DNA from 2 places in the Nocardia sp. CA-136227 genome. Region 1 is predicted to be linked to the other one. Evidence: riboswitches for the same ligand, from Rfam matches in the RefSeq annotation. Region 1 holds a riboswitch; the other holds the start of a gene.

The links. Region 1 has a riboswitch for ZMP and ZTP ahead of glyA (serine hydroxymethyltransferase). Riboswitches for the same ligand answer to the same signal wherever they lie in the genome.
Region 2: linked by a shared signal. The riboswitch ahead of ACQP06_RS18030 (hypothetical protein) and the one ahead of glyA (serine hydroxymethyltransferase) in region 1 are both predicted to bind ZMP and ZTP.

What each region holds. Positions count from the first base shown of each region.
Region 1 covers NZ_CP192081.1:6,524,095-6,538,930, forward strand. Annotated here, with positions in the region: gene glpX (class II fructose-bisphosphatase) at 1-386, shown strand, start outside; gene ACQP06_RS30310 (class II fumarate hydratase) at 541-1,932, shown strand; gene ACQP06_RS30315 (isocitrate lyase/PEP mutase family protein) at 2,019-2,774, shown strand; gene ACQP06_RS30320 (FAD-dependent monooxygenase) at 2,791-3,969, opposite strand; gene ACQP06_RS30325 (TetR/AcrR family transcriptional regulator) at 4,073-4,801, shown strand; gene ACQP06_RS30330 (limonene-1,2-epoxide hydrolase family protein) at 4,851-5,273, shown strand; gene ACQP06_RS30335 (acyl-ACP desaturase) at 5,464-6,321, opposite strand; gene ACQP06_RS30340 (PhoH family protein) at 6,510-7,817, opposite strand; gene ACQP06_RS30345 (DUF488 domain-containing protein) at 8,154-8,534, opposite strand; gene ACQP06_RS30350 (hypothetical protein) at 8,548-8,820, shown strand; gene ACQP06_RS30355 (hypothetical protein) at 8,835-9,155, opposite strand; gene ACQP06_RS30360 (glutaredoxin domain-containing protein) at 9,217-9,525, shown strand; gene glyA (serine hydroxymethyltransferase) at 9,586-10,884, opposite strand; ZMP/ZTP riboswitch at 10,991-11,076, opposite strand; gene ACQP06_RS30370 (DUF885 domain-containing protein) at 11,363-12,559, opposite strand; gene coaA (type I pantothenate kinase) at 12,800-13,732, shown strand; gene ACQP06_RS30380 (hypothetical protein) at 13,807-14,412, opposite strand; gene ACQP06_RS30385 (isoprenyl transferase) at 14,493-14,836, opposite strand, start outside.
Region 2 covers NZ_CP192081.1:3,913,291-3,928,126, reverse strand. Annotated here, with positions in the region: gene ACQP06_RS18075 (YoaK family protein) at 1-465, shown strand, start outside; gene ACQP06_RS18070 (HdeD family acid-resistance protein) at 550-1,137, shown strand; gene ACQP06_RS18065 (phosphoribulokinase) at 1,210-2,091, opposite strand; gene ACQP06_RS18060 (class 1 fructose-bisphosphatase) at 2,138-3,214, opposite strand; gene ACQP06_RS18055 (AAA family ATPase) at 3,231-4,307, opposite strand; gene ACQP06_RS18050 (ribulose bisphosphate carboxylase small subunit) at 4,333-4,755, opposite strand; gene ACQP06_RS18045 (form I ribulose bisphosphate carboxylase large subunit) at 4,769-6,217, opposite strand; gene ACQP06_RS18040 (LysR family transcriptional regulator) at 6,341-7,216, shown strand; gene ACQP06_RS18035 (hypothetical protein) at 7,319-8,134, shown strand; gene ACQP06_RS18030 (hypothetical protein) at 8,184-9,323, opposite strand; ZMP/ZTP riboswitch at 9,352-9,432, opposite strand; gene ACQP06_RS18025 (polyketide cyclase) at 9,512-9,997, shown strand; gene ACQP06_RS18020 (MspA family porin) at 10,018-10,743, opposite strand; gene ACQP06_RS18015 (hypothetical protein) at 10,956-11,291, opposite strand; gene ACQP06_RS18010 (MFS transporter) at 11,488-13,254, shown strand; gene ACQP06_RS18005 (MarR family winged helix-turn-helix transcriptional regulator) at 13,353-13,715, shown strand; gene ACQP06_RS18000 (FAD-binding oxidoreductase) at 13,747-14,836, opposite strand, start outside.

The DNA.
Region 1 (14,836 bases):
TCGGCATCGGCGGCACCCCGGAGGGCATCATCGCCGCGGCCGCCATGCGCTGCATGGGCGGCGCGCTGCAGGCCAAGCTGGCCCCGAAGGACGATGCCGAGAAGCAGAAGGCTATCGACGCCGGCCACGACCTGGACCGGATCCTGTCGACCACCGACCTGGTCTCCGGCGACGACGTGTTCTTCAGCGCCACCGGCGTCACCGACGGTGACCTGCTCAAGGGCGTGCGCTACTACGGTGGCGGCGCCTACACCCAGTCCATCGTGATGCGCGCCAAGTCCGGCACCATCCGCATGATCGACGGCTTCCACCGTCTGACCAAGCTGCGCGAGTACGCGTCGGTGGACTTCGTGGGCGACGAGCACGCCACCCCGCCGCTGCCCTGATCGGCATCGCCAAACTGATTGCCGCCCCGGTGGATACATCCACCGGGGCGGCTTCTTTTCCGGCGCGCGGGTGGCCCTATTCCCGGCCCGCGTGTGCCGATTCCCTCAGGCGTGGCACTCCCGCGCGGCGCGGGACGGGCCTAGGGTCGAATTCATGACCGAGTACCGGATCGAGCACGACACGATGGGTGAGGTTCGTGTCCCCGTCGACGCCCTGTGGCGCGCGCAGACGCAGCGCGCGGTGGAGAACTTCCCGATCAGCGGACGTGGCCTGGAGCGCGCGCAGATTCGCGCGCTCGGCCTGCTGAAGGCGGCCTGCGCCGCGGTGAACCGCGATCTGGGGCTGCTGGACAAGACCAAGGCGGACGCCATCATCGCGGCCGCCAACGAGGTCGCCGACGGGCGCCACGACGACCAGTTCCCGATCGACGTGTTCCAGACCGGGTCCGGCACCAGTTCGAACATGAACGCCAACGAGGTGATCGCGAGCATCGCCGCCCGCGACGGCGTGACCGTGCACCCCAACGACGACGTGAACATGTCGCAGTCCTCCAATGACACCTTCCCCACCGCAACGCATCTCGCGGCCACCGAGGCCGTGGTCAAGGAGCTGATCCCGGCCCTGGATCATCTGCGGCTGGCGTTGCAGGACAAGTCGCGGGAGTGGAAGTCGGTGGTGAAGTCCGGCCGCACCCACCTGATGGACGCGGTCCCGGTCACCCTGGGCCAGGAGTTCGGCGGCTACACCCGCCAGGTGGGCGCGGGCGTCGAACGCCTGCTGGCGACTCTGCCGCGGGTCGGTGAGCTGGCCATCGGCGGCACCGCCGTCGGCACCGGTCTCAACGCCCCCGCCGGGTTCGGCGCGAAAGTCGTTGCGGAACTGACGAAGGCGACCGACCTCGACCACTTGTCCGAGGCCCGCGACCACTTCGAGGCCCAGGCCGCCCGCGACGCCCTGGTGGAGCTGTCCGGCGCCCTGCGCACGGTCGCGATCAGCCTCACCAAGATCGCCAACGACATTCGCTGGATGGGTTCGGGACCGCTCACCGGCCTCGCCGAACTCCAGCTCCCGGATCTCCAGCCCGGCTCCTCGATCATGCCCGGCAAGGTGAATCCGGTCCTCCCCGAGGCGGTTACGCAGGTGGCCGCGCAGGTCATCGGCAATGACGCCGCCATCGCCTGGGGCGGCGGCAACGGCGCGTTCGAGCTGAACGTCTACATCCCCGTGATGGCCCGCAACGTTCTCGAGTCGATCCGCCTGCTGGCCAACGTCTCCCGCCTGTTCGCCGACAAGTGCGTGTCCGGCCTGGTGGCCGACGTCGACCGCCTGCGGCACCTCGCGGAATCCTCCCCGTCCATCGTGACCCCGCTGAACTCGGCCATCGGCTATGAGGAAGCCGCCGCCGTGGCCAAGCAGGCCCTGAAGGAACACAAGACAATCCGCCAGACGGTCATCGACCGCGGCCTGATCGGCGACAACCTCTCGCTCGAGGAACTCGACCGCCGCCTGAACGTGCTCTCGATGGCCAAGGTCGACGGCAACTGACCTTCGGCACCCCCGGCACCGGTGTGAGACCCGGTGCCGGTGGCGCAGTCCACCTTTCGCCGACCGACATCATCAGGCAGGATCGAATCATGAGCCTCGAGCAGCAAGCCGCCGACTTTCTCGCTCTGCACCAGCCCGGTAATCCCGTCATTCTGCCGACCGTGTGGGATGCCTGGTCCGCGACTCTCGTCCGGGAGGCCGGGTTCTCGGCGATCACCGTCGGGAGCCATCCGCTGGCGAATTCGCTGGGGAAGGCCGATCGGGAGGGGATGACCTTCTCCGAGGTGACCTCGCGGATTCGGGAGATCACGGCCGCCGTGGACATTCCCGTCTCGGTGGATATCGAGTCCGGGTATGCGCAGAAGCCCGCGACCCTGATCGAGGGTCTGCTGGAGGCCGGGGCGGTCGGTCTCAATATCGAGGACACCGTGCACAGCGAGGGTGGGCGGCTGCGGGAGCCGCAGGAGCACGCTGATCTGGTCGGTGAATTGCGGCGGGCCGCCGATGCGACCGGGGTGCATGTCGTGGTGAACGCGCGCACCGACGTATTCCTGCGTCCCGATACCGGGACTCCGGCGGAGCGGTTGGACAGCGCGCTCGAGCGGTTGCGGCTCGCCGCGGCCGCCGGGGCCGACGTGCTCTATCCGGTCGGCCGGCACGAGCCGGAGGTGTTGCGGCGGCTCACCGGGGAACTGCCGTTGCCGATCAATTCCATCGGCATCCCCACCCAGGGCGGGCGGGAGTACTTCGCCGAATTGGGTGTGGCCCGAGTGAGTTTCGGGCCGTTCCTGCAGAACGCGCTGACCGAGTACGCGAACGGGCTGTTCGGGCCCTGGCGTTGAACCCACGGCGGCCGGCTCAGTGGGAGACCAGGGCCGGGTAGTCCCGCAATTCGATGTCGTTCTTCGCGGAATCGGCGTACTTCAGCATCATGTCGAAGGCCCAGGATCCCAGGAACCAGTTGCGGAGACGCAGGCCCAGGGCGGTTTTCGGGGCCAGGAACGGGCCGGGGCGGGCGTCGTCGGCCTTGCGCAGGTAGCGCTTCATGATGTCCTCGTACCGGGCGAAGGCGACGGTGTGGTCGCCGTCGGCGACGGCCAGTTCCCCGGCCAGGACGTACGCGCCGACGACGGCGAGCCCGGTGCCGAATCCGGCGAGGGTGTTGCCGTACCCGGCGTCGCCGACCAGGGCCACGCGCCCGGACACGAAGTTCTTCATCGTCACCTTGCTCAGCGAGTCCAGGTAGAACCCGTCGAGGTGCGGGAGGTCGGCCAGCATGGCGGGCACGTCGCCGCCCATGCCGGCGAACTTCTCGGCGACGATCCGGCGCTGCTCGTCGAAATCGTCTCGCGAGTAATCGAGTTCGGGTGAGGCGAACATGTACATCTGCGCGGCCTTCGCCCCGCCGTTGACAGCGAGCAGCCCGGGCGCGGTCCAGCCGTGGGACACCGCCCGCTCGCGCGGGGCGTCGGCGTCCTCCCACAGCGACGCGCCCGCGAGCGCGTAGTAGTAACCCCGGTAGGCGAGGAATTCGGATTCGGGTCCGAAGGTCAGTTTCCGTACCCGCGAGTGGATTCCGTCGCAGCCGACGACCAGGTCGAAGCGCCGGGCCGGGGCGTGCGCGAATTCGACGTCCACGCCGTCGGCGGTCTCGGTGAGCGCGGTGACGGTGTCGCCGAACAGGTATTCGCAGGTGTCGGCGGTGTGCTCGTACATGATCGCGGCCAGGTCGCCGCGCAGTATCTCGATGTCGCCGCCGGTGAAATCGCCGGAGATGAGGGCCCGCTGCTGCCCGGACTCGTCGAGCATGACCATGTCGGTCTTGCCGGTCTGGCGGCGTTCGATGTCGGCGAGCACGCCCATCCGCTCGAGCACGGTCATGTGGGTCTCGCCGGTGAAGTCGATGGCCTGTCCGCCGGTGCGCAGGGCGGGGGCCTTCTCGACCACGGTCACCTGGAAGCCGTAGCGGTCCAGCCAGTAGGCGAGGGCGGGACCGGCGACGCTGGCGCCGGAGACGAGGACGGTGGTGTTGCGCATGATGACCCCTTCAGTAACTGCGTCCGTCGGACGCTGTTGATGATTAATAGAGTATGGTGGACGCAGTTAGGTGTCAACCCAGAAATCCGGAAGGATGGCGACCATGCCGGCACCCACCACCCGCGAACTGCTCTGGGGCACCCCCGACCGCCCCCGGCGCGGGCCCAAACCCTCGCTCACCCTCGAGCGGATCGTCGCCGAGGCGGTCGACCTCGCCGACGCCGAAGGCCTGGCCAGCCTGTCCATGGCCCGGCTCGCCGAACGGCTCGGCTGCGCCAAGATGGCCCTGTACCGCTACGTCCCCGGCAAGACCGAGCTCACCGCGCTCATGCTGGACGCCGCGCTGAGCTCGCCGCCGGAGAACCACACCGACCCCGCCGATCCGGAGTCGTGGCGGGCCTACCTGCGGGAGTGGTCCGGAACCTTCTTCGGCAATGCCGTCGCCCATCCGTGGCTCAATGAACTGGCCACCGGCGTCCGGGTGATGGGCCCCAACGAATTGGCCTGGCTGGAGACCGCTCTCGCCGTGCTGGACCGCAGCGGCCTGACCCACGCGGAACGCCTCGACACCGTCGTCCTGCTGCTCAACCACGTGCGCGGGATGGGCCTGCAGACCGGGACCGCGGGCGTGGACCTCGAGGGTGAACTGGCGCGGGAGATGACCGCGGTGTTCCTCACCCAGGCCGACCGCTTCCCGCACGCGGCGGTCGCGCTCGCCGAAGCGGTCCCCGGTACCGAGAGCGCGGCCACGGCGGGCCGCGACAATGCCCTCGACTACGGCATCGAGCGCATCCTGGACGGGGTGGCGTCGCTCATCGCGACACGGCGGTAGTTGCCGGGAATGTCTGTGCCGCGGCCCTGATTCGGCTTACGCTCGGCAGATGGCGGAGCTACCCGAGCTGAAGCAGGATCCGGTCACCACCGTGCGCGAATTCTTCGCCGCGCTGGAGATGAACATCGTGCCCGAGGCCCTCGAACTGGCCGACCCGGGCATCGTCTGGAAGAACACCTCACTGCCCGACGTACGCGGTATCGACCGGGTGCGCTGGGTGCTGGGCCTGTTCAACAACCCGCGCTTCGGCTTCCGGGCCGATATGCACCACATCGCCGCGACCGACGACGGGGTGGTGCTCACCGAGCGCACCGACTACCTGCGGGTGGGCCCGATCGAGATCGCGTTCTGGGTGTGCGGCACCTTCGAGTTCCGCAATGGCCGCATCACGCTGTGGCACGACCATTTCTCGTGGGAGAACGTCCTGCGCGGCACGGCGACCGGCGTGGTGCGCGCGATACTCCCGCACTGAACCGCGAAGGCGCAACGGCTGCCCCGTGAAAGCACAACGCCCGCCACGATTCTCGCGGCGGGCGTCGGCATCGAAACCGCGCACGAGGCGCGGCGTCAGGCTGGGTGCCCCGGCGATTCCGGGGCGCGGCAGGCGGTTCGGTCGCGGCCGCCGTTCAGGCGCGTTGACCGATCCACCCGCGTCGGCTGGTTCAGGGGCGCAGGTGGGCCAGTTCGGCGCGCGCCTTCTCCCCGTCCTCGCCGAGGTCGGTGCGGGTGAACACCTTCCACTGCTCGAGCAGCGGTCCGAACACCAGCTCGGGCTCCTGGGCGCGGTCGTAGATCCCGGCCGCGGCCAGCACCTCGTCGCTGGAGCGGCCGTCGGACAGCTCGATCACCGGCACCTGGAAGTCGGCGACGCGATTGGCGATGGCCCGCAGGGTCTGGTCGGGGGCCAGGTCCAGGGCGGCGGAGATCAGGTTGGCGAAGAAGACGGCCTGCAGTTCGTCGTCGGCGGCCAGGCGGTCGGCGATGGACGCGACCATGATGTCGTCGGCGAGGCGGGCGGTATTGCGGTGCCGGACGGCGGCGGCGGCCTCTTCGAAGGCGGCCACGGCGAGCACCTCGAGCAGGTGCATGCCGGGACGGTTGAAGCTGGCGGTCATGGCCGCCATGCGCATGCGCTCCAGCGCGATGGGGTCGACGGCGCGGGTGACCATGAGGAAGTTGCGGATGAGGATCTCGTGCCGGTTCTCCTCGGCGGTCCAACGGCCGACCCACCGCCACCACGGGCCGGTGCGCAGGTACTTGCCCAGCTCACGGTGGTAGGAGGGCAGGTTGTCGGCGATCAGGACGCTCACCGTGAGGGCGGTCTTGGCGACCTCGCTCAGCTCGGATTGCGCCGGGTCCCAGTCGGTTCCGCCCATGGCCTGGAAGTTGCGGCCGTCGGACCACGGCACGTAGTCGTGGGGCTGCCACTCCGGGCTGGCGTCGATATGCCGCGTGAGGTTGTTCTCCACCTCCGCGGCGAGTGAATCCAGCAGGTCCCGATCGGCCAAAACGTTGTGCACGCGAACAACCTAGCGGCAGATCGGCTACCGCGGGGATATTCGCGAGTATTTCGTCTTCGCTATGGCCGTTCCCGGGTCCGGGACGCCCGCGCGGGACGCCCCGGATCGGCCGGGCTACTTCTCGGTGACCGCACCCGGCCGGAGAGCGCGTCGCTCTCCGGCCGGGCGGGTCGACTACCTACCGAATGTCAGGCATTCGGTCCGAACTCCTCCAGCATCTCGGTGACCAGCGCCGCGATCGGCGACCGCTCACTGCGGGTGAGGGTGACGTGCGCGAACAGCGGGTGCCCCTTGAGCTTCTCGATGACCGCGGCCACGCCGTCGTGCCGGCCCACCCGCAGGTTGTCGCGCTGGGCCACGTCGTGGGTGAGCACCACCCGCGATCCGCTGCCCAACCGGCTCAGGACGGTGAGCAGCACATTGCGTTCCAGCGACTGCGCCTCGTCCACGATCACGAAGGAGTCGTGTAGCGAGCGCCCGCGAATGTGGGTGAGCGGCAACACTTCCAGCATGCCGCGCGCCTGCACCTCCTCCATCACCTCGGGGCTGGCCAGCCCCTCCAGGGTGTCGAAGACGGCCTGCGCCCACGGCCCCATCTTGTCGCTCTCCGAGCCCGGCAGATAGCCGAGCTCCTGCCCGCCCACCGCGTAGAGCGGGCGGAACACCACCACCTTCCGATGCGTGCGGCGCTCCAGCACCGCCTCCAGTCCGGCTGTCAGCGCCAGCGCGGATTTACCGGTACCGGCCCGCCCGCCGAGCGAGATGATGCCGACGCTCTCGTCCAGCAGCAGATCGAGCGCGATCCGCTGTTCGGCCGAGCGCCCGTGCAGTCCGAACGCCTCCCGGTCGCCGCGCACCAGCTGCACCCGTTTGTCCGGCGTGACCCGGGCCAGGGCGCTGCCGCGCGGGCTGACCATGCGAATCCCGGTGTGGCAGGGCATGTCCCGAGCCTCGTCGAGATCGATGATCGAATCGGCATAGAGCTTGTCGACGGTGGCCGTGGCCACCTCGAGCTCCACCATGCCGGTCCACCCGGAGATCACGACATCCTGGGCGTGGTATTCCTCGGCCTGCAGGCCGACCGCACCGGCCTTGACCCGGAGCGGAATGTCCTTGGATACCAGTGCGACCCGCTGGCCCTCGGCGGCCAGGTTGAGCGCGCACGCCAGAATGCGGGAATCGTTGCTGTCGGTGCGGAATCCGACGGGCAGTACCGCGGGGTCGGTGTGGTTCAACTCCACCTGGAGTGTCCCGCCCTGGGTGCCGACCTGCACCCGTTGATCGAGCCGACCGTGCGCCAAGCGCATATCGTCCAGCATGCGCAGCGCCTCGCGAGCGAACCAGCCGAGTTCGTGGTGGTGGCGTTTGGCCTCGAGCTCACTGATCACCACGAGCGGCAGCACCACGTGGTGCTCGCCGAAGCGGGTCAGGGCCCAGGGGTCGGACAGCAACACCGACGTGTCGACTACGAAGGTTTTCGGTCCGGAATCGGACAACTGCGAGGCGCGAACTCCCCGTGTCGTGGGCCGCGGGCTCTGGTCAGAGCCGGCGTCCCTGGTGGGAGCGTTGACGGAGCGTGCATCAGTCACGGTGGGCTCCTTTGCCACTCGCGCGACACCGCGCGAGCGTTCTCGCTGGGCCGGTCAGCCTTGGGGTCGTACGACCCGAGGGCCGGGTGCCGGCCCCCTCGTACTGAGTTGCTCAGTCACGATCAGGACCTCCCGTACGAGCCACACCTACGCGGCCCGCACCCCCGACGCTACCGCCGAATTCGCGATCCGGCCGCCGGACTATCGGGCGCATTCGTGAAGATCGGGTTAACGGGAGTCCCGTTAGGGTGTTTCGCCCAATTCCGCGAGAAGTACCGGGACATGGCTGTGCTCCGGCTCTTTCGTAGCCGTGACCAGGGTCAACGGACCGGTCGCGGCCTCCTCCCGGAGGTGCGCCAGACCTTCGCGGGCCGCATCGGCCCCGAGCTCGATTCGATACTTGCGCTCGAACTCGGCACGGCGTGTCTCCGGCGCGGCGTGATACCACTTGCGAAGTTCGTTCGACGGGGTCACGTCTTTGGCCCATTCGTCAATGGCCGCTTGCTGTTTGCTGATGCCGCGCGGCCACAGCCGGTCCACCAGCACGCGGTGGCCGTCGGCGGCATCGGGGGCGTCGTAGACGCGCTTGACCCGGTATCCCGGTTGCTGTGTCATGTGCTCCATTACAGTCGAGACCATGGCCGAAACTCCGGATCTGGCGACGCTGTCCACCAAGGAATTGCACGACCGCGCCGTGAAGCTGGCCGCCCGCCGCGGCGACGTCAAATTCCTGTGGCAGCTGCTCAAGGCGATTCCCGGCGCCGAGGTGGCGGCGGGCAAACAGGGTGAGGGCGAGGTCGACATCTGGAACACCGCGGCCCTGCTCGACGACTACTTTCACGCCGGGGAAGGCAAACTGGGCGAGGTGCTGCGGCCGATGTACATGGACTACCTCACCAAGCACGCCTGAGGCGTCAGCGGAATTCAGCCGGTCGGCGTGCCGTGCAGTCCGGTGAGCACGGCACGCACGAACGGCGCGAATCCCTGCGGCCCCGAGGCGAAGTCCTTCATGTGGACGGTGGTGCGGTCACTGGATTCGAAGACGGCGCGCACGATGCTCAGCCGGTCCTCGAGGTCCAGGCCCGCACCCATGATCACGTGGTCGATCGGGGTGCGCGCCAACATGTCCCGCAGATCGGCCGGCCCGGTGCCCGCGTGGATGTCGACCTCCGGTAGGCCGACGCGCTCGCGCACCTCGTCCACCACGGCCGACTTCAATCCCAGCAGCAAAACGGTGGTCGTCATCCCCGCCTCCGATCCCCTTGCAGCATAGGCCGTTCCGTCGCGGCGGTCCTACACTCCGAGAATGAGCGCTGATGCCACCGCGGAGCTGATCGTCTACCGGCGTCCCGGCTGCCCCTATTGTTCGCGCATGCGCCGGGTCCTCAACCGGCACGGCATCGTTCACCGTGAGATCGACATCTGGCAGGACCCCGACGCGGCGGCGTTCGTCCGCTCGGTGGCCGACGGCAACGAGACCGTGCCCACGGTCGTGTTCCGCGACGGTTCGACGGAGCGCAACTGGGTCAACCCGCATCCCAAGGAGTTGATCGCGACCGTCTCCGCCGACGCGCCCCAGCTCACCGGCGGCCCGCGCAGGTTCTGGACCTTCTGAAACGACGAGCGCCCGCCGCGATCGTGAGATCGCGGCGGGCGCTCGGCCGTTCGGCGGGGATCAGCCCAGCAGACGCCAGTCCTCGAGGCCGTCGTACAGCGGGAAGTCCTGAGCCAGCTTGGAGACGCGCTGACGCAGGGAGTCCAGGTCGCCGGAGCCGGTCAGCGCGGCGGCGATGATCTCGGCGACCTCGGTGAACTGCTCGTCGCCGAAGCCGCGGGTGGCCAGGGCCGGGGTGCCGATGCGCAGACCGGAGGTGACCATCGGCGGGCGCGGGTCGAACGGAACCGCGTTGCGGTTCACGGTGATTCCGATCTCGTGCAGGAGGTCCTCGCCCTGCTGGCCGTCGAGCTGCGAGTTGCGCAGGTCGACCAGCACCAGGTGGACGTCGGTGCCGCCGGTCAGGACGGTGATGCCCTTGTCCTTGGCGTCGGTGGCGGTCAGGCGCTCGGCGAGGATCTTGGCGCCGGAGATGGTGCGGGCCTGACGCTCCGCGAACTCCGCGCTGCCGGCGATCTTGAAGGCCACGGCCTTGGCGGCGATGGCGTGCATGAGCGGGCCGCCCTGCTGGCCCGGGAAGACCGAGGAGTTCAGCTTCTTGGCGAACTCCTGCTTGGCCAGGATCAGGCCGGAGCGGGGGCCGCCCAGGGTCTTGTGCACGGTGGAGGACACGACGTCGGCGTGCGGGACCGGCGACGGGTGCAGCCCGGCGGCGACCAGACCGGCGAAGTGCGCCATGTCGACCCACAGGTACGCGCCGACCTCGTCCGCGATCTCACGGAAGGCGGCGAAGTCCAGGTGGCGCGGGTACGCCGACCAGCCGGCGACGATCACCTTCGGGCGGGTGTCGCGGGCGATCTTGCGGACCTCGTCCATGTCGACGCGGTGGTCTTCCTTGGACACGCCGTAGGCGTGCACCTCGTACAGCTTGCCCGAGAAGTTCAGGCGCATGCCGTGGGTGAGGTGGCCGCCGTGGGCCAGGTCCAGGCCGAGCAGCTTCTCGCCCGGGTTCATCAGCGCGGACAGGACGGCGGCGTTGGCCTGCGCGCCCGAGTGCGGCTGGACGTTGGCGAAGTCGGCGCCGAAGAGCTCCTTGACGCGGGCGCGGGCCAGATCCTCGACGATGTCGACGTTCTCGCAGCCGCCGTAGTAGCGGCGGCCCGGGTAGCCCTCGGCGTACTTGTTGGTGAGCACGCTGCCCTGCGCCTGCAGGACCGCGCGCGGCACGAAGTTCTCCGAGGCGATCATCTCGAGGGTGTCGCGCTGGCGAGCGAGTTCGCCGCCCATCGCGGCCGCGACCTCGGGGTCGAGTTCGGCGAGGGACTGGCTGTTCACAGAGGCGCTCGTCTGGGTCGTCACGCCGCCGAGTGTATTGGCCGCCGCCGCGGAGTCGGTCAGTGGGTTCAGGGAATCGTGCATGGCGCACCTCCGTCGTCCGGGTCCCCCGAATCGGGATTCGGGGATCGCCAGGCACCCAGGCGCGCGGTGCCGGACTTGGGGTGCTTCCCGGTGGTTACTTCCACCTCGAGTGCGCCAGTCGCGGTCCTCCCATCCTAGCCAACCGCGTTAACAGTCCTTCGAGTGGACAGAATCACAGATCCAGGCTATGGCGGAGCAACAAATCTCGGTAAGGTGACGCACGACTGACCCAGATGGGTCAGTGTCCTTGCCCCTACTCACATTTCGAGGATTCATCACATGCTGTTCAACATCGCGACCGGTGGCCCGACCGACATCCTGTTCACCCTGCTCCGCACCCTGTGCACCGCCTCCAGCGGCGGCGCGTCCTGCAACGCCTGGGGTGCCTGACCCTTCCGGACTTTTCGGGGAGTACCCCTCACATGCGGCGGATCGCGCCGGGTGTGAGGGGTTCGTCCAACAGACGGCGGAACCGCTCGGACCGCTCGGCGGCATCGCCCGCCCGATCCAGCCAGCCGCCCAGCAGTCGATAGCCCTCCACATAGGTGGAGATGTAGGCCCGCCACAGCGGTGAGGACAGGAAGCGCAGCGACTGCGTGGCCCGCTCCGGCGTGACCAGGCTCCAGCGCTGCAGATACTCCGCGACCTCGGTCGAATCACGCTTGCGGTCGTGCAGCAACAGCGCCGCATCCTGGCGGACGCTCAACAGGTTCGCCGACGCCGTCGAAATCCGCTCGGCGCGTTCACCATCGAAACGCAGTCCGAGATCGGCGTAGATCTCCTGCGCCCAGCGGCCCCAGCCCGGGCCCACGATCGACTTCAGGGCCAGATCGGCCAGCCCCTCCGCCATCAGGCACTGCGGGGTGTTCACCACGAACAGCGTCTGCTCGTCCTGCCCGGCGCCGACCAGTCCGGCCTCCTTGCGGCAGTGCTCGGTGTGGTGGCCCGGGTAGGACTCGTGCGCGATCAGCCCGGGCAGATGCGACAGGTGCTGCTTGAGATCGGAGTTGATGGCCACCCGGGACTGGTAGTCGCCCAGGTAGTAGTTGAAGCCCGACCACGGCTTGTCGCCCACCACTTCGTATTCCACGTGCTCGTTCTCGGGCAGCGGGTAGCGGTCGCGGACCAGCTCGCGCAGCGCGCCGGAGAACGCGGCCACGCATTCCCGCAGGCGTTCGGGCGGGATCTCGTCCTGGCGGCGGTGCGCGGAGATGCGATCCAGCAGCGGGCCGTCGCCCGGCAGCACCTCGTCGAGCTGCCGGTGCGCCTCGCGGTAGTCCTCGGTGTCGCCCGGGGCGATGTCCACGTCGAAGTAGGCGCTCACCTCGTCGACGAAGGAGATGTCCTCCCCCGCGAACTTGCGCCCGGAGCACTCCAGCGCCCGCAGGTGGACGTCGAGGAATTCGACCCGCTCGTCGGACAGGCCCGCGTCGGGCAGTTCCTTGCGCAGGCCCGCGGCCCGGTGCGCGAGCTCGCGCGGTTCGGGCACGGGCGCGTTCTCGACCTCGCGCCGCAGGGCCGGGTCACCGGTGTAGGCGTCGACGAACCCCTCCTCCAGCCGGTCGAAGGCCAGTCCCAGCCGCAGATACTCGGTCACCAGGGGATGCGCTGCCATATCTCGACCCTAGGGGATGCGGTGCGCGCGAGCGGCCCGGATCCCGGTGCCGCGCAGCCTCACCCGACACGCCCGACGGCTGTGATGTCGCCTATCTCACTCTGGTTACCGGCCAGTAGCAACACCTGGTGTTCACCTCGATGTTGGAGCCGAGCACAATTCGGCTATGCGTGGAGTGTTGGCGACGCGGAGCGAGTGTCAGATCCGAGGACACGAGTGTCGAATGCAAGGACACGAGTAATGGCACGGATGAGCGAGCCCAGCCCCTACGTGGAATTCGACCGCAAGCAGTGGCGCACCCTGCGCAAGGCGACTCCCCTGGTGCTGACCGAAGAAGAACTGGTCGGCCTGCGCGGTCTCGGGGAGCAGATCGACCTCGAAGAGGTCGCCGAGGTCTACCTCCCATTGGCCCGACTCATCCACCTGCAGGTCGCGGCGAGGCAGCGCTTGTTCGCCGCCACCGCCACCTTCCTCGGCGAGACCCACCCCGACCGTCAGGTGCCGTTCGTCATCGGCGTGGCGGGCTCGGTCGCGGTCGGCAAGTCCACCACCGCGCGTGTGCTGCAGGCGCTGCTGGCGCGCTGGGACCACCATCCGCGGGTGGATCTGGTCACCACCGACGGATTCCTGTACCCGACAGCCGAACTCACCCGGCGCGGCATCATGCACCGCAAGGGCTTCCCGGAGTCCTACGACCGGCGCAAGCTGCTGCGATTCGTCACCGAGGTGAAATCCGGTGCGTCCGAGGTGTGCGCGCCCGTCTACTCGCACATCGCCTACGACATCGTGCCCGGCGAATACCACTGCGTGCGCCAGCCCGACATCCTCATCGTCGAGGGCCTCAACGTGCTGCAGACCGGTCCGCGCCTGATGGTGTCCGACCTGTTCGACTTCTCGGTCTACGTCGACGCCCGCATCGAGGACATCGAGAAGTGGTACGTGCAGCGCTTCCTGTCGCTGCGCAAGACCGCCTTCCAGGACCCGAACTCGCACTTCCACCACTACGCGAACTTCAACGACCAGGAAGCCACCAACCAGGCCAAGGAGATCTGGCACAACACCAACCGGCCGAACCTGGTGGAGAACATCCTGCCGACCCGGCCGCGCGCGACCCTGGTGCTGCGCAAGGACTCCGACCACACCATCAACCGGCTGCGGCTCAGGAAGCTCTGAATCTCGTGCCTCGCTGCGTGTCCGCAGCGAGGCACAGGGTGGGGGGCGGTGAGTCCGAACGTCCAGGTGATGGGTCAGAGCGTCCAGGCGGCGTCCAGGCGCGCGCCCACATCGATGTCGGTGGCGGCCTTGATGTGCGGCTTCTCGATCTCGGTGGCGATGTAGCGCGCCACGAATCGGCGGATCTCGTGATCCACGCTGGCGATGATGCGCAGCAGCTCGCCGCGGCGGGTGGCGCTGGCCACATTGATCCGCACATTGCTGGGCTGCGGGTCGGCGATCTCGATGAGGACCCGCAGAGGTTCGGCGGTGCGGACGGTCAGATGCAGGTGGATGGTGCCGTCCACCCGGAACGGGTAGCGGTCCACCGCGAGGTCGATGAGCAGGTCGACCTTGAGCGGGATCACCAGGTCGAACGAGATGATGTCGTCCATTTCGCGATTGAGCCGGGGCTGCCCGAGCCGCACGGTCGCCGAGAGTTTGGCCAGTTTGCCCGGTCCCGCGCCGATCGGCCCGAATTCGAAGGCCTCCCCGGTGAGCTTCCCGAACGCCCCGGCGATCCGCTCCGGCGAGGCGGCGTACTCGAGGAATCTCCGCCCGAATTCCTCGTAGCTCAGGTACGGCACCGCGACGACCTGGGATTCCGCTAGACCACTCGAGTCCTCACGCAGCTCGCTCATACCACCAGACGGTACGGCAGCGACCGTCCCGCGAACGTCGAAGCCGTTGCACTGCAACGGAACCGTTGACCGACTGTTGTCTACACGCCGAAGCGGCGGTGCCGGGCCGCGTAATCACGCAGGGCCCGCAGGAAATCCACCCGCCGGAACTCCGGCCAGTACGCCTCGGTGAACCAGATCTCCGAATAGGCGCTCTGCCACAACAGGAATCCGGACAAGCGCTGCTCACCGGAGGTGCGGATGACCAGATCCGGGTCGGGCTGGCCCGAGGTGTAGAGGTGCTGGCCGATGGCGTCGACGGTGATCGACTGCACCAGATCCTCGCCGGTCTCGCCCGCGTCCATCTCCTGGCGGACCAGGGAGCGGACGGCGTCGGCGATCTCCTGGCGGCCGCCGTAGCCGATAGCCACATTGACGTGCACGC
Region 2 (14,836 bases), 2.6 Mb from region 1:
CGCCGCTACTGGTGGACCAACCATCCGCACGGCGCGACCATGCTCACCACCGTCGCGCTGGCGGGCGCGGCCATCGTCGACAACATCCTCGACGAGCGCGGCATCGGCCTGGCCCCCATTCTCTTCGTCGCCTTCGGCATGGGCGCGCTGAACACCTCGTTCGTGAAGAACGGCGAGGTGTCGATCCCGGTCAGCTACATCACCGGCACGCTGGTGAAACTCGCGCAGGGCATCGAGCGGCACGCCTTCGGCGGCGGTACCGTCCGCGACTGGCTCGGCTATGCGACGCAATACTTTTCGTTCAGTCTGGGCGCGCTCATCGGCGGCCTGGTCGCGGTGGTCGTGGACGGCGCCTACATGCTCAACGCCGCCGTCGTGGGGTCACTGCTGGTGGCCTCCTACACCTGGCGAGCCGACGTCCGCTGGGTGCGCCGCACGGTCCGCCGGGCCGTAGACGAGAGCTGAACCGCGCGACACGGGCAGGTCACAGCAACACAACACATGGCTAATTGACCGCAAATGCGGCGAACTGGTCATATTCTGCAAAACATGACAACCAGCAAAGAGGGAGTTTTCGAGGGGCCGGTTCAAACACTGGCCCGCAGCGCGTGGCAGTCGATCCTGGTCACCGGCATTCTCTCGGTGGTGCTGGGCATCCTGATCCTGGTGTGGCCCGGACCGACCCTGGTGGTCGCGGGCGTCCTGTTCGGTATCTATCTGCTCGTGTCCGGCGTCTTCCAGCTGATCGCGGCATTCGGCCTGCATGTCAGCGCCTGGATGCGGGTGCTGTCGTTCATCACCGCCATTCTGTCGTTCATCCTGGGCTTCTTCTGCTTCCGCAACGAGTTCCAGGCGATCGGCCTGCTCGCGTTGTGGATCGGCATCACCTGGATCTTCCGTGGCACCGCGGTACTGGTGGCCGCGATATCGGACTCCGCGCTTCCGGGCCGGGGCTGGCAGATCCTGTTCGGCATCCTGCTGATCGTCGGTGGCGGTCTGCTGATCGTCGAGCCGTTCCGCTCCATCACCACCCTGGTCGTCGTGGTCGGCTGCTGGCTGATCGTGATCGGCATCTTCGAGGTGATCTCGGCGTTCCAGGTCAAGAGCACGGCCAAGCGCGTCGCGGCCAACCTATAACCCTTCGACAGTGAGAATGGCGGTCGCCCCGGATTCGGGGCGACCGCCATTCTCGTTGCCGGGCACACCGTTTCAGCGCAGCGGCCGCTTGGGCCGCTTGTCCATCAGCCGCAGGATCAGCGGCGTGAAGATGAGCTGCATGGCCAGATCCATCTTCCCGCCCGGCACCACGATGCTGTTGGGCCGCGACATGAACGAGTCGTGCAGCATGGACAGCAGATACGGGAAGTCGATCACCTTCGGGTCGGCGAAGCGGATCACCACGAAACTCTCGTCCGCGGTCGGAATGGTCCGGGCGGTGAAGGGATTCGAGGTGTCGACGGTCGGCACCCGCTGGAAGTTCACATAGGTTCGCGAGAACTGCGGGCAGATGTGTTTCACGTAGTCGGGCATGCGTCGCAGAATGGTGTCGATGATGGCCTCGCTGGAGTAGCCGCGTTCGGTCTTGTCGCGGTGCACCTTCTGAATCCACTCCAGATTGATGATCGGCACCACGCCCACCAGCAGGTCGGTGTATTGCCCGACGTCGACGTCCTCGCCGACCGCGGCCCCGTGCAGGCCCTCGTAGAACAGCAGGTCGCTGCCCGGCGGCAGTTCCACCCACGGGGTGAAGGTGCCCGCGGGCTGTCCGTAGGGTTTGGCCTCCTCGTCGTCGTGCAGGTAGCGGCGCACCGCCCCTACGCCGGTGTCCCCGTAGTCGCGGAACAGCGTCTCGAGTTCGGGGAGCAGATTCGCTTCCGGCCCGAAATGCGAGAACGTGAGATTGCGCTGCTGTTCGGCTTCGGCCATGGCCAGTTTCATCTCGTTGCGGTCGTAGCGATGGAACGAATCCCCTTCCACGATGGCCGCGTTGATTCCCTCGCGGCGGAATATCTCCTGGAAGGTTCGCGTGACGCTGGTCGTCCCCGCACCGGACGACCCGGTGATCGCGACCACGGGATGTTTGACCGACATGGCACCTCCTCGATTGCCGGACAGCAGGTTTCGCGCGCCCGGCCGTTCAATGACGGGCCGCGCGGAACAGTGAGCGGGAACCGAAGAGCGAGGCGTCGAAGCTGGGCCCCTCCTCCGGTTCGCGGTGATAGCGCTCGATCCGCTCGACCTCGTTGCGGGAGCCGAAGATGAACGGCACCCGCTGATGCAGTTCCTCGGGCCGCACGTCCAGGACGCGTTCGTGCCCGGTGGAGGCCGCTCCCCCGGCCTGCTCGACCACGAAGGCGATCGGATTGGCCCCGTACAGCAGCGAGACCCGGCCCGGCCGTTCGGGATTGCGGGTGTCGCGCGGATACATGTAAAGCCCGCCGCGGGTGAGGATGTGGAAGGTGTCGGCCACCAGCGAGGCGACCCAGCGCATATTGAAGTCGCGCCCGCGCGGCCCGTCCACGCCTTCGAGGCATTCGTGGACGTAGCGGCGCACCGGGCGCTCCCAGAACCGCTCGTTGGCGGCGTTGATCGCGAATCCGGAGGTGTCGTCGGGGATGCGCATGCGCGGGTGGGTGAGCACGAACGCGCCCACCTCGCGGTCGAGGGTGAACCCGTCCACGCCGCTGCCGGTGGTCAGCACCAGCATGGTGGCGGGCCCGTACAGCGTGAAGCCCGCGCAGACCTGCTGCACGCCCGGCTGCAGGAAGTCGTGCCCGGCGGGGACGCGCCCGTCCTCGGGTGCGCGCAGCACACTGAAGATCGTGCCGACCGGCAGGTTCACGTCGATATTGCTCGACCCGTCGAGCGGATCGAAGGCGAGCAGGTATTTGCCGCGCCGGATCTCGGTGGGCACCTGATGGCATTCACGCATCTGTTCCGACACCAGGGCGGCGAGCGGTCCGGTCCACTGGCTTTCCGACACCATGATGTCGTTGGCGATGGCATCCATCTTGCGGTGCACCGTGACCGGCAGGTTGTCGGCATCGGAGGCGCCCAGGGAGCCGACGATCGCTCCCCGGGTCACTTGATTCGCGATGATCTTGGTGGCGGTGGCGAGCACGTTCAGCAGCGCCGAGAACTCCCCGGAGGAGCCGGGATGCTTGTGCTCCTGCTCGATGGTGTACCGGGTCAGGGTCTTCAATCCTTCGGGCACAATCCCTCTCATTCCCTCATGGAGATGCCCCCTCGTCGGCGAGGGCGTCCGTGAACACACTGCTGCCGAGGACGTCGCTGTCCGTCAGGGTGATCAGATCGGTGCGGCCGACCGGCCGATGCAGTTCGACCAGGCGTTTGGCCTGCCGCAGCCGGCAGCGGTCGAGGGCATTGCGCACGCTGCGGGCATTGGCGAAGCGGGGGCGGGCCATGCGCAGCTCCAGGTAGCGCGAGAAGGCTTGCGCGGCTTCGGGATCGAAGCGGAAGTTCTCCTGGCGCACCATGAGCTCGGCGATGGCCAGCAGCTCCTCGTGGGTGTAGTCGGGGAACTCGATGTGGTGGGCAACCCGCGAGGACAGGCCGGGGTTGGCGGAGAAGAAGGTGTCCATCCGGTCGGGATAGCCGGCGAAGATGACCACCAGGCTGGTGCGCTCGTTCTCCATCTCCTGCAGCAGGATCTCGATGACCTCCTGCCCGTAGTCGCGCTCGTTCTCGGGGCGGAACAGGTAGTAGGCCTCGTCGATGAACAGCACTCCCCCGGCCGCCTTCGCGAGCGCCTCCTTGGTCTTGGGCGCGGTGTGGCCGATGAACTGGCCGACCAGGTCGTCGCGGGTGACGGTGTGCACCTTGGGTTTCCGGATGTAGCCGAGGGCGTGCAGCATCTCGGCCATGCGCAGCGCCACGGTGGTCTTGCCGGTGCCGGGGCCGCCGGTGAAGCTCATGTGCATGGTCGGGCGGGTGGCCTGCAGGCCGAAGCGCTGGCGGGCGCGATCGATGAGCAGCAGGGCGGCGATCTCGCGGACCCGGCGTTTGACATTGGCCAGGCCCACCAGTTCGGCGTCCAGGCGGGTGAGGGTGTCCTCGACGTCCTTGCCCGCGACGTCGGTCGACAGGTCCAGGACGGCGTCGTCGGCCAGCGGTTCCAGTAGGTGGCCGGCCGCCACGGTGTCCTCTGGTCGGGGAGACGCGTCGGCGGCCGTGCCGCGCAGCGGGCCGGGGCTCGTGGCCCCGGGCCGATGCATCTGGAACCCGCCCGCCGGGCGGCCGGCTGCAGGCTGCCGGCCGTCCGATGCCGCGGGGTGTTCCGAGCTCACGATAACCTCCTGATCCGAAAGATGTTCAGCCGCCGTATCTTTGGCCGGATCGCTGATCCGACGAGTAGGCGTGGAAGCCGTAGCGCTGGCTGCGGTCCGCGCCCTCGGTGCGGTCGAGGCGGAAACCGGGTTCGTCGGCCGGGCGCTGCACGATGAAGCTCAGCGCCGTGGTCTGGCGGCCGTAGGAGGCGTCGTAGGCGTTGACGCGAATGTAGTGCCGCGGGAACGTGGCCCGGCAGGCGTTGATCTCGGCGAGCACACCGTCGGGCTCGTCCAGATCGAACAGGGGCAGGCCCCACATCTCCCAGTAGTTGTTGCGCGGGTGCGGATCGTCGGTGTACTCGATCGACACCGGCCAGTTGTTGAGCAGGGCGTAGCGGACCTGGGCGGCGATCTCGGTGTCGTCGAAGTCCGGCAGGTGCGAGAAGGTGCCTTGGCGCAGATGCATGGTGGCTCGACTTTCAGCGGGAGGCCGTGGGGACGGCGTCGGGGGCGTCGGTGGAGGTGTATTCGAAGGTGACGTCACCCCAGGTCTGCAGGGCGACCTCGAGCGGGCGGCAGCTCTCGGCGGAGCGGCGCAGCACGTCCGGGCCCTCCTTGAGCAGATCGCGACCCTCGTTGCGTGCCTTGACCACCGCTTCGAGCGCGACCCGGTTGGCCTCCGCGCCCGCCGCGATGCCCATAGGGTGTCCGATGGTGCCGCCGCCGAACTGCAGGATGGCGTCGTCGCCGAACAGGTCCAGCAGCTGGTGCATCTGGCCTGCGTGGATGCCGCCGGAAGCGACCGGCATGACGCCGGGCAGGCTGGCCCAGTCCTGGTCGAAGAAGATGCCGTTGACCGGGTTCGTGGGGATGTGGTTGTCGCGCAAGGTGTCGTAGAAGCCGCGCACGGTGTGCGGGTCGCCTTCGAGTTTGCCGATGACCGTGCCCGCGTGCAGGTGGTCGACGCCGATCAACCGGCACCACTTGGCCAATACCCGGAAGCTGACGCCGTGCGTCTTCTGGCGGGTGAAGGTGGAGTGCCCGGCCCGGTGCAGGTGCAGCAGCATGCCGTTGGTGCGCGCCCACTTCGAGATGGACTGCATGGCGGTGTAGCCGACCGTCAGGTCGATCATGATGATGCAGCTGCCGAGCGATTTCGCGAACTCCGCGCGCTCGTACATGTCCTCCATGGTGGCGGCGGTGACATTGAGGTAATGGCCCTTCAATTCACCGGTTTCGGCGATGGCGCGGTTGACGCCCTCCATGGCGAACAGGTAGCGGTCACGCCAGCGCATGAACGGCTGCGAGTTGATGTTCTCGTCGTCCTTGGTGAAATCGAGTCCGCCCTTGCAGGCCTCGTACACCACACGGCCGTAGTTGCGCGCGGAGAGCCCGAGTTTCGGTTTCACCGTCGCGCCCAGTAGCGGTCGGCCGTATTTGTTGAGGTACTCGCGCTCCATCACGATTCCGTGCGGCGGACCCTGGAAGGTCTTGACATACGCCACGGGAATACGCATATCCTCCAGCCGCAATGCCTTCAGCGGTTTGAAACCGAATACATTGCCGATCACCGAGGACGTGAGGTTCGTGATGGAGCCCTCCTCGAAGAGGTCCAGATCGTAGGCGACGTAGGCGAAGTACTCGCCCGGGCGACCCGGCACCTCCTCGACGCGGTAGCACTTGGCCTGGTACCGGTTGTGCGCGGTGAGGCGGTCGGTCCAGACGACTGTCCAAGTGGCGGTGGAGGATTCACCGGCGACGGCCGCCGACGCCTCGATCGGGTCGACGCCGTCCTGGGGCGTCACCCGGAACACCGCGAGGACGTCGGTGTCCTTCGGCTCGTAGTCCGGGTTGTAGTATCCCATCGACGCATACGACTGCACGCCCGGATCCCACCGGCTGCGCTGATCATCGTCAGATCCGGCCATCTTTCCTCCTGCGAACCGGGTTGGGTCACTTGCGATTCCCAGGATGACGGGCCCGTTAACGACAAACAATTCGATTGTTTCTGTTCTCGCTCAACCTTTTCGTCGGGTTTGCTACCGTTGAGTATGGGTACGGTGAGCGCGGTGCGCATGGAAACCTTTCTCGCCGTTGCCAAGCACTCCAGCATTCGCCGCGCCGCCGCCCAGTTGCACATCACCGAGGCCGCCGCCTCCGCGGCCGTAGCACACATCGAGAAACAACTCGGCGCGAAACTCGTGACCAAATCCGGGCGCGGCATCGCGCTCACCGAAGCCGGGCGGGTGTACGCCGATTACTGCCGCAGCATCCTCGGTCTGATGAAGGAAGCGCACGCCGCCGTCCGGGAGGCCGAGACCGGCCGGCTGCGCATCGGCGTCGTCGCCACCGCGGGCGAATACGTCCTGCTCCACCTGCTGGCATCGTTCCGAACCCGGTATCCCGACATCGAACTGGGCCTGTCGATCCACCCCCGCGACGTCCTGTTCCTCGAACTCACCCACCACGAAACCGACCTCGTGGTCGCCGGCCGCCCGCCCCGCGACACCGGCCTCGTCACCCGCGCCCGCCGCCCCTGCCAACTCGTCGTCGTCGGCGCGCCCTCCCGCTGGCCCGACCCCTGTGACGCCACCTGGCTCCTGCGTGGCAAAGGTTCGGGCACCCGCGACACCACCCTCGCCCTCTTCGACCGCCTCCAAATCCATCCGCCCACACTGACTCTCGGCACCCACGGCGCCGCCCTGGCCGCCGCACGCGAGGGTCTCGGCATCACCCTCATCCACTCCGACGCCGTTGCCGCCGATCTCGCCACCGGCCGCCTGGAGATCCTGCCCGTCGAGGGCACTCCCCTCACCCGCCCCTGGCACGCCGTCACCACCCGCACCCCCACCCCCGCCGCGCGTCTGTTCCTCTCCCACATCACGGACCCGGATCGAGTCGGCGACAAAGCATTTCGTGGTGTCTGAGGTCGTCGAATATTCCCTGACAGGACACTGTCGACGCTGTACTCTCCTCGCAAACGGAGCGGTACGTACTCCGGTTTTCGGCCCAGCCGGGGGAGATGATTCATGGCTGGCGTACTCGATGGTGCCCGCTTCCATACGACGGTGGTCGTCGCGCTGCGACTGGCCGCGGTCGCCAGGGCTCCGGCTCCCGTCGACACGGGTGACCTGCTGGTGGCATTGATGCGAGCGGACGGATCGGGTGACTGGTCGCGAATCTGCTTGGACACCGGCGATGCCGATGCGATCGAGCGCAAGGGGATGATCGACCGCCCGAGCCGCGGCGCGGGCCGGTGGGAGAACGCGCGCCTCACCGATCAGTGCGCGATCGCCCTGGATGTCTCCGGCCGCTTGGCGACCCGGTACCGCCTCTGGCCGATTCCCGTCGGGTTGGTCGTTCTCGGATTGATCGCCGATGAGTCCGCGGCGGCCGCCCGCGCGCTGCACAGCGGCCTGCAACGCCGCGAATTATTGGACCGCGTGCAGTCGGATGTGCTGGGTTCGATGCTCGACGGCATCGAGTACACGCTGCCGACAGTGCTGCGCGAGGCCGGTGGGGCGCCCTATGCCGCGCAGCCGGTTCACCGTCCGCCGCCACCGCCGCGGGCACCATCCGCCCCTCGAACGAGGAACGTCCCCCACCGCCCGGCGCCATACGCAGAACCGGGAAAGCGCGAATCCAACCTGATCATGCTGGCGGCGGTGGCCATAGCAGGCATATTCGTCTTCGTACTCGCCATGGCGCTACGCGAGCCCCACACGGACCCGCCCGCCCGACAGCCCAATTTCACCCTCGACCGCCCCAGTTTCGTCCAGCCCACCTTCCCCTACAGTCGCCTACCGACGCTCGTCCCCCCGGTCCTGCCGACCCGGCCACGCTGACTGCGGCATCGCTTGTGCCGCGGTCAGGTGCCGGTCGCCGGGAAACCGGTCAGTGGTGGAACATGCGGAGGTCGGTGCGCGCGAGGGTGATCCGGTGTTCGCGGCAGGCGTCGATGATGGCGTCGGCGCGCAGGGCTCCGGCGGGTTCGATGATCGCGGTGACGCCGTGGGCGGCGGCGACGTCGACATTGTCGCGGAAGGGCAGATAGCCGTCGGAGACGAGCGTGAGGCCCGAGAGCTGACGCGTCCAGGCGCTGAGGTCGGGGGCGGAGGTCGGCTTGGTCAGCAGGTCCGCGAGTTCGGTGTGCTGGGTGGCGGTGAGAGTGCCTGCGGCGAGGGCGATCCGCCAGTTCAGGCGCTCCTGCCGGGGTAGGGACGCGGGCAGTGGCAGCGCGCGGATGGCCGGGTGACGGCGGTTCCACCAGGTGCGGGCCTTGGCCCCGGCCAGCAGGGTGCAGTCCACCCGGGACTGCTGGCCCGCCCCGACGCCGTCGGTCATGCCGTCGCGCACCAGGACCACCGTGTTCGACTGCGTGTAGCGGGCGGTGATCATGCCGAGCAGCGCGTCCGAGACCACCGCCTCGGTGAGGGCGGGCCCATCGGCCACCCGGATCAGCTCCGCGGTGATGGGCTGCCGGTCACGGTCCTGCTCGAGGATGACGCCGAAGACGGTGCGGCTCTCGGTCTCCGGCGGCCGGTACGCGGGATCGACCTCGACGACCAGGAAGCGGCCGCCCTTCTTGCGGGCCAGCTTCGCGACGGTCCCGGGCGCGTAGCCCGGCGCGATGATGCCGTCGGACACCACGCCGCCCAGCAGGTCGGCCAGTTCGTCGTCCACGGGCGCGGACACCGCGATCATGTCGCCGTACGAGGAGCGCGGATCGGCGTCGCGAGCGCGAATGTAGGCGGCGGCAACCGGTCCGAGGCCGGTGTCACCCAAACCCCAGGACTCGCGGAGGGTTTCGTCGAGCTCCCCGTCGAGCGCCGCCCCGGCCGGTGAGACGTGCTTGAACGAGGTTGCCGCCACCCGGGCGGTCGCGGCCTGTGCCTCAGCGACCAGCTGCCAGGCGTTGATCAGGTCGAGGTAGTTGATCAGCGACGCGGAACCGTGCAGCACGCGAATGTGTTCGGCGCTGCCGTCGACCACGCGGGCTCGCTGATGGGGATTCATGCCGTACCGAAGATCCATGATGGTGCCCACTTCCCGAACTCGAGTTCGGGAGCACCCAGGCGGACGACGCTCCGATTATGCGCTTCCTCGTGGTCTTGTCCACGTCACGCCAGTCGCGACACCACTGTAGTGCACGCTTCCGGTGGGTTTCGGGACCGAGCGGGTGGCGGGTCGCCCGCCTCGGTGCGGGTGCGTAGAATCCTGTTGTGTCAGAACAATTTAGAGTGCAGCGGGCCGTTGCCGCATCGGCGGCCGAGATCTTCGCCATCCTGAGCGATCCGCAAGGCCACGTTTCCATCGACAGCTCCGGCATGCTGATGGCGGCCAGCGGAGACCTCGTCACCGCCACCGGCGACACGTTCGTCGTGCACATGGATCGCGAGGCTCTCAACGACTACCCGCTCGGTCTGTACGACGTGACGGTCGAGATCGTCGCATTCGAACGGGACAAGCAGATCGCCTGGACCGTTCGCGGCCGAGTCGAGCCGGGCCACGTCTACGGCTACTACCTCGAGCCCATCGCAGCGGGCACTCTCGTGACGTCCTATTACGACTGGTCCGCGGTCCCCCAGGAATTCAAGGACGCCGATATCTTCCCGGTGATCCCCGAAAGCGCCCTCCGTGCCACCCTCGGCATTCTCGCCCGCACCGTCGCCCCGGGAAAATCCCGGCCGGAACTGCCCTCACAGTAGGCCTGGGCGACCGGCCGGGTTCAGAAGGTGAACTGGTCGCCGTAGCCGGTGGTCTGTATGACACCCTGCGCAGTGCTCACCGTGGTGGTGACGAAGGGGACCGCGGACACCGGCGAAGCGCACTGCGCGACGTTCAATGCGGCGTTGTTGAACATGATTTGGAACGGGAACATGGTGCCGCTGTCCAAGGCGGCGGTCGCCGTGGTCGCCGTGGTGACCTGGCCGGGCCCCATGGTGGCCGTCAAGACTTCCGTCACACCCAGCGCCCCGCCCACACTGGGTCCGAGACTGATGTCGGGCGCGGTGACCGAAGCGCTGGGCGTGACCGTCCCGCTCGGCGGGCTGGCGGAGGCGCTCCCGGGGGTCACCGACGGGGCGATGGCGGCAGCCAGGCCTTGGTTGGGTTCGATGCCGACGGTGACGCCGCCGGCCACGCTGATTCCGCAGCCGAGGATGAACCCCGCGACGGCCTGACCGGATGTGATCGGGCCACCGTCCACGGTGACCGAGTAATTGCCCGACATCTGCGCGGCATGGGAGAACGTCATCAGGAAGTTCGGTGTCCGGTTTCCGGGCGGATTCACCTCGACGCTGTCGACCGACGCGACAATATGCACTCCCGCGCCGGAAACGTCCCCGCCGGGCGGCTGAGCCCCGACCGCATCGGCACCCCAGGCCCATAGGCTCGCCAGGGTGACACCGGCCACGGCTGTTACTGCCGCGGAGGCCATGAGCGCATGTCGCATAACCGGATCCTGTTCTCGTTCTCGAAGAGGTGTACGAGCTCGATACCGCAGGCGCATGTCCCGAATAGCAGCGTAACTGCAAATCGTGCCGGACTGGTGCGCTGCGGCTCGCGTGTCGACCGGCGGGAATCGGTGGTTTCACATTTGCGATCAGCCGGGAATCCGTGCCGCGCAGGAGAAGTCGGCACGATACGTATTCCGGTTGCCCGCGGTCAGTTGCCGGGTGGGCAGGCGTCGCCGGAGTGGGCGGGGTCGAGGGCCTGTTCGACCAGGTAGTCGACGGCGGGTGACCGCGGGAGGATGCCGTGGTCGAAAGTGTCTGCGGGGCAGAGGTCTTGGACCCGGATGTTGCGGACGGGGGCCTCGGGGCCGGCGGTGAGGAAGGTGGCCTCCGGTGGGGTGGAGACCTGGTCGGCGCGGCTGGCTATCACGGTGTAGGTGATGCCGGGGTCGGTGTCGCCCGCGGCGTTGAGGTGGCGGATGAACTGGCTGCCGGTGGCCGGGGGTGCGTCCGCGAGCGCGGTCGGCAGGCACACGCCCGCCAGCACGCCGGGTCGCCAGAATCATGATCGCCGTCCGCCGTCGTCCAGTGCTCACGGTGCTCGAATTCCCCTCCGCGAAACCCGTACAACGCTCTGTTTTTGACCGCAAGGCATTCCGCTGAGTGAGGCACGCCCGATTTCGTTAGTTAGCAACATGCAACTATATTGGGGAAGTTCGTTCGTAGACTCGCGGGAGGCTCTGATGGCTGCGGCCCCTACCACCGGATTGGATGCCGGTGACGTCCAGACCATTCGGAGACGACTCCGGATCGAGCACGATCACCCCCGGTACAAGTGGGTGGCCCTGTCGAATACGACGCTGGGCATGCTTATGGTCACCATCAACTCCTCGATCGTGACGATCTCGCTGCCCGACATCTTCCGCGGCATCGGGCTCAACCCCCTGGAACCGGCCAATGTCAGCTACCTGCTGTGGCTGATGATGGGCTTCCTGCTGTCCTCGGCCGTGCTCGTGGTCATGTTCGGGCGGCTCGGCGACATGGTCGGGCGGGTGAAGATCTACAACTACGGGTTCGTGGTGTTCAGCTTCGCGGCCGTGGCCTTGTCGTTCGATCCGTTCACGCACGGCGGCGGCGCGGTGTGGCTGATCGCCTGGCGCGTGATCCAGGGCGTCGGCGGCGCGATGCTGATGGCCAACGCGAGCGCGATCCTCACCGACGCCTTCCCGGCCGACGAACGCGGGTTCGCGCTCGGGATCAATCAGGTCGCGGCGGTGGCCGGCTCGTTCCTCGGTCTGCTCATGGGCGGCGTACTGGCGCAGTGGGATTGGAAGGCCATCTTCTGGGTGAGCGTGCCGTTCGGCATCATCGGCACCATCTGGTCCTATCGCTCGCTGCACGACAATGGCCAGCGCAATCCGGGATCGCTGGATCTGCCGGGCACCATCACGTTCGCGCTGGGCTTGACCGCGTTGCTGACCGGCATCACCTACGGCATTCAGCCGCACGGGGATTCGAAGACCGGCTGGACCAACCCGTGGGTGCTGGGCGCCGTGATCGGCGGCATCATCCTGCTGGCCGTGTTCTGCGTGATCGAGTCCAAGGTCGCGCAGCCGATGTTCAATATGTCGCTGTTCAAGAACCGGGCGTTCGCGCTGGGCAATATCGCCGGGCTGATGTCCTCGCTGGGCCGCGGCGGTCTGCAGTTCATGCTGATCATCTGGCTGCAGGGTATCTGGCTGCCGCTGCACGGGTTCTCGTTCGAGCAGACGCCGCTGTGGGCGGGCATCTACCTGCTGCCGCTGACCGTCGGATTCCTCATCGCCGGACCGGTGTCGGGCAAGCTGTCGGACCGGTACGGCGCGCGGCTGTTCGCCACCGTCGGCATGCTGATCACCGCTCTGACGTTCGTGCTGCTCGTCGTGCTGCCGGTCGACTTCGACTACTGGGTGTTCGCGCTCGTCATCGCCCTCAACGGCCTCGGGTCCGGCATGTTCGCGTCGCCGAACACCGCCGAGGTGATGTCGTCGGTGCCCGCCGCGCAGCGCGGTGTGGCCTCCGGTATGCGCGGCACGCTGTTCAACGGCGGTATGGCGCTGTCGATCGGCCTGTTCTTCTCGCTGATGATCGTCGGCCTGTCGAATACGCTGCCCGACGCCATGAATTCGGGCCTGCAGGAGCAGGGCGTGCCCGCGCCGGCCGCCGAGGCGATCTCGGACATGCCTCCGGTGGGCAGCCTGTTCGCGGCCTTCCTCGGCTACAACCCGATCAAGGAATTGCTCGGCCCCACCGGCACTCTCGACCACCCCGGCGTGCACGGCGATGTGCTCACCGGTCAGGAGTTCTTCCCGCACTTGATCTCCGGACCGTTCCACTCGGGTCTGGTCGTGGTCTTCCTGGGAGCCGCGATTATGATGCTGATCGGCGCGGCGGCCTCCTGGTTCGCCGGTAGCCCGACTGTCACGGACGAGGCGGCCGAATTGCGTGAAGCCGCCCGCGAGGGAATCTGACGGAGGAGATCACGCTGTCCGAGCCCACGAGCGTCGCCGACCCCGACCAGCTCACCGAGGCCGCCGACCTGTACCACACCATCGGCCGCCTGCTGCGCTTGTTGCGCCACTCCGGCGACCTCGGGGCGCTGAGCCCCGGCGCGGCGTCCGCCCTCGCGACGGTCGCCCGCTCGGGTCCCCTGCGGCTGGGCGACCTGGCCTCGATCGAGCGGGTGAGCGCACCGACCATGTCCCGCATAGTCACGGGTCTGGAAAAGGGCGGCTACCTCACCCGCGACGCGGATCCCGAAGACGGCCGGGCCCAGCTGCTCACCGCCACCGAGGCGGCCCACAATCTGGTCACCGGCCTCACCTCGGCCCGCATCCAGCGTTTCGCCGCCGCGCTGGAAACCCTCACTCCCGCCCAGCGCGCATCCGTCAGTTCCGGCCTCAACACCCTCATCCAGGCCCTCGACCAGTAGCGGGGGACTCCCCCGCCCCGGAGGGCGGGGGTCAGGCGGTCAGGACCGAGCGGATGCGGTTGTTGGGGTCCACCAGGCCGCGGAGCTCAGCCAGGCGGGGGTAGTTGGAGCCGTAGTAGCGGGACAGCGGGTCGCCCGGCTCGAGGTAGTTGATGTAGGCGCCGACGGAGTCGGGGGCCATGGTGGCGTGCGCGTCGGCAAGCCAGGCCAGCGCCGATTCGTGCGGGATGGGTTCGTACGCTCCCCATTCCACGAGGGCGGCGTGGTCGCGCCAGGGGAAAGCGGTGGCGTCGGGGGCCAGGTCGCGGATCGCTCCGTCGAGGGCGTTGATCTGGACCCAGCCGGTACCGCCGACGCTCGAGAAGCGGGCGACCACCTCGAGGATGCGTCCGATGGTGTCGGGGGTGAGCTCGGCGACGATGTCGGAGCCGTTGGTGAAGGCGGCACGCGGCTGATCGGCGGTGCCGCCCGCCAGGTAGAGGACCGCTTCCAGGTGGGACAGGGTGCGGGGTTCGACGATGCCGGGGGCGACGCCGATGGCGTCGACGAGTTCGGCGGTGACGGTTTCGGAAGTCCCCGCGGGACAGACCAGCTGCATCCAGCAGTGCATGCCGCCCAAGCCGTCGGCGTCGATGCTGACATCGGCCCACTGCTCGCGCGGGGCCGAGCGCAGCCACTCCTGCCAGCCCGCGATGACAGTCGCCGCCTCGTCGCCCTGGAAGGTCAGGCGCACTACGTCTTTCGGCGTCGACGGGATGGTCTCGAAGGTGAACGAGGTGACGACGCCGAAGTGCGGGCCCCCGCCGCGCAAGGCCCAGAACAGATCCGGGCGGGTGGTGGCGGAGACCTCGGTGATGGTGCCGTCGGGCAGGACCACGGTGGCGGCGGTGAGCCGGTCGCCGGTGAGGCCGTGGGCGCGGGACTCGTTGCCGAGTCCGCCGCCCAGGGTGAGACCGGCGATGCCGACGCCCGGGCACATGCCGGAGGGCAGACTCAGCCCGCCGCGATCCAGCTCGCGATAGATGTCGTAGAGGGTGTGGCCGGGTGCGATGACCGCCTTACCGCCCTCGGCGCGAATGCCCTGCATGCGCCGCACGTCGATGACGAGTGTGCCGGTCGCC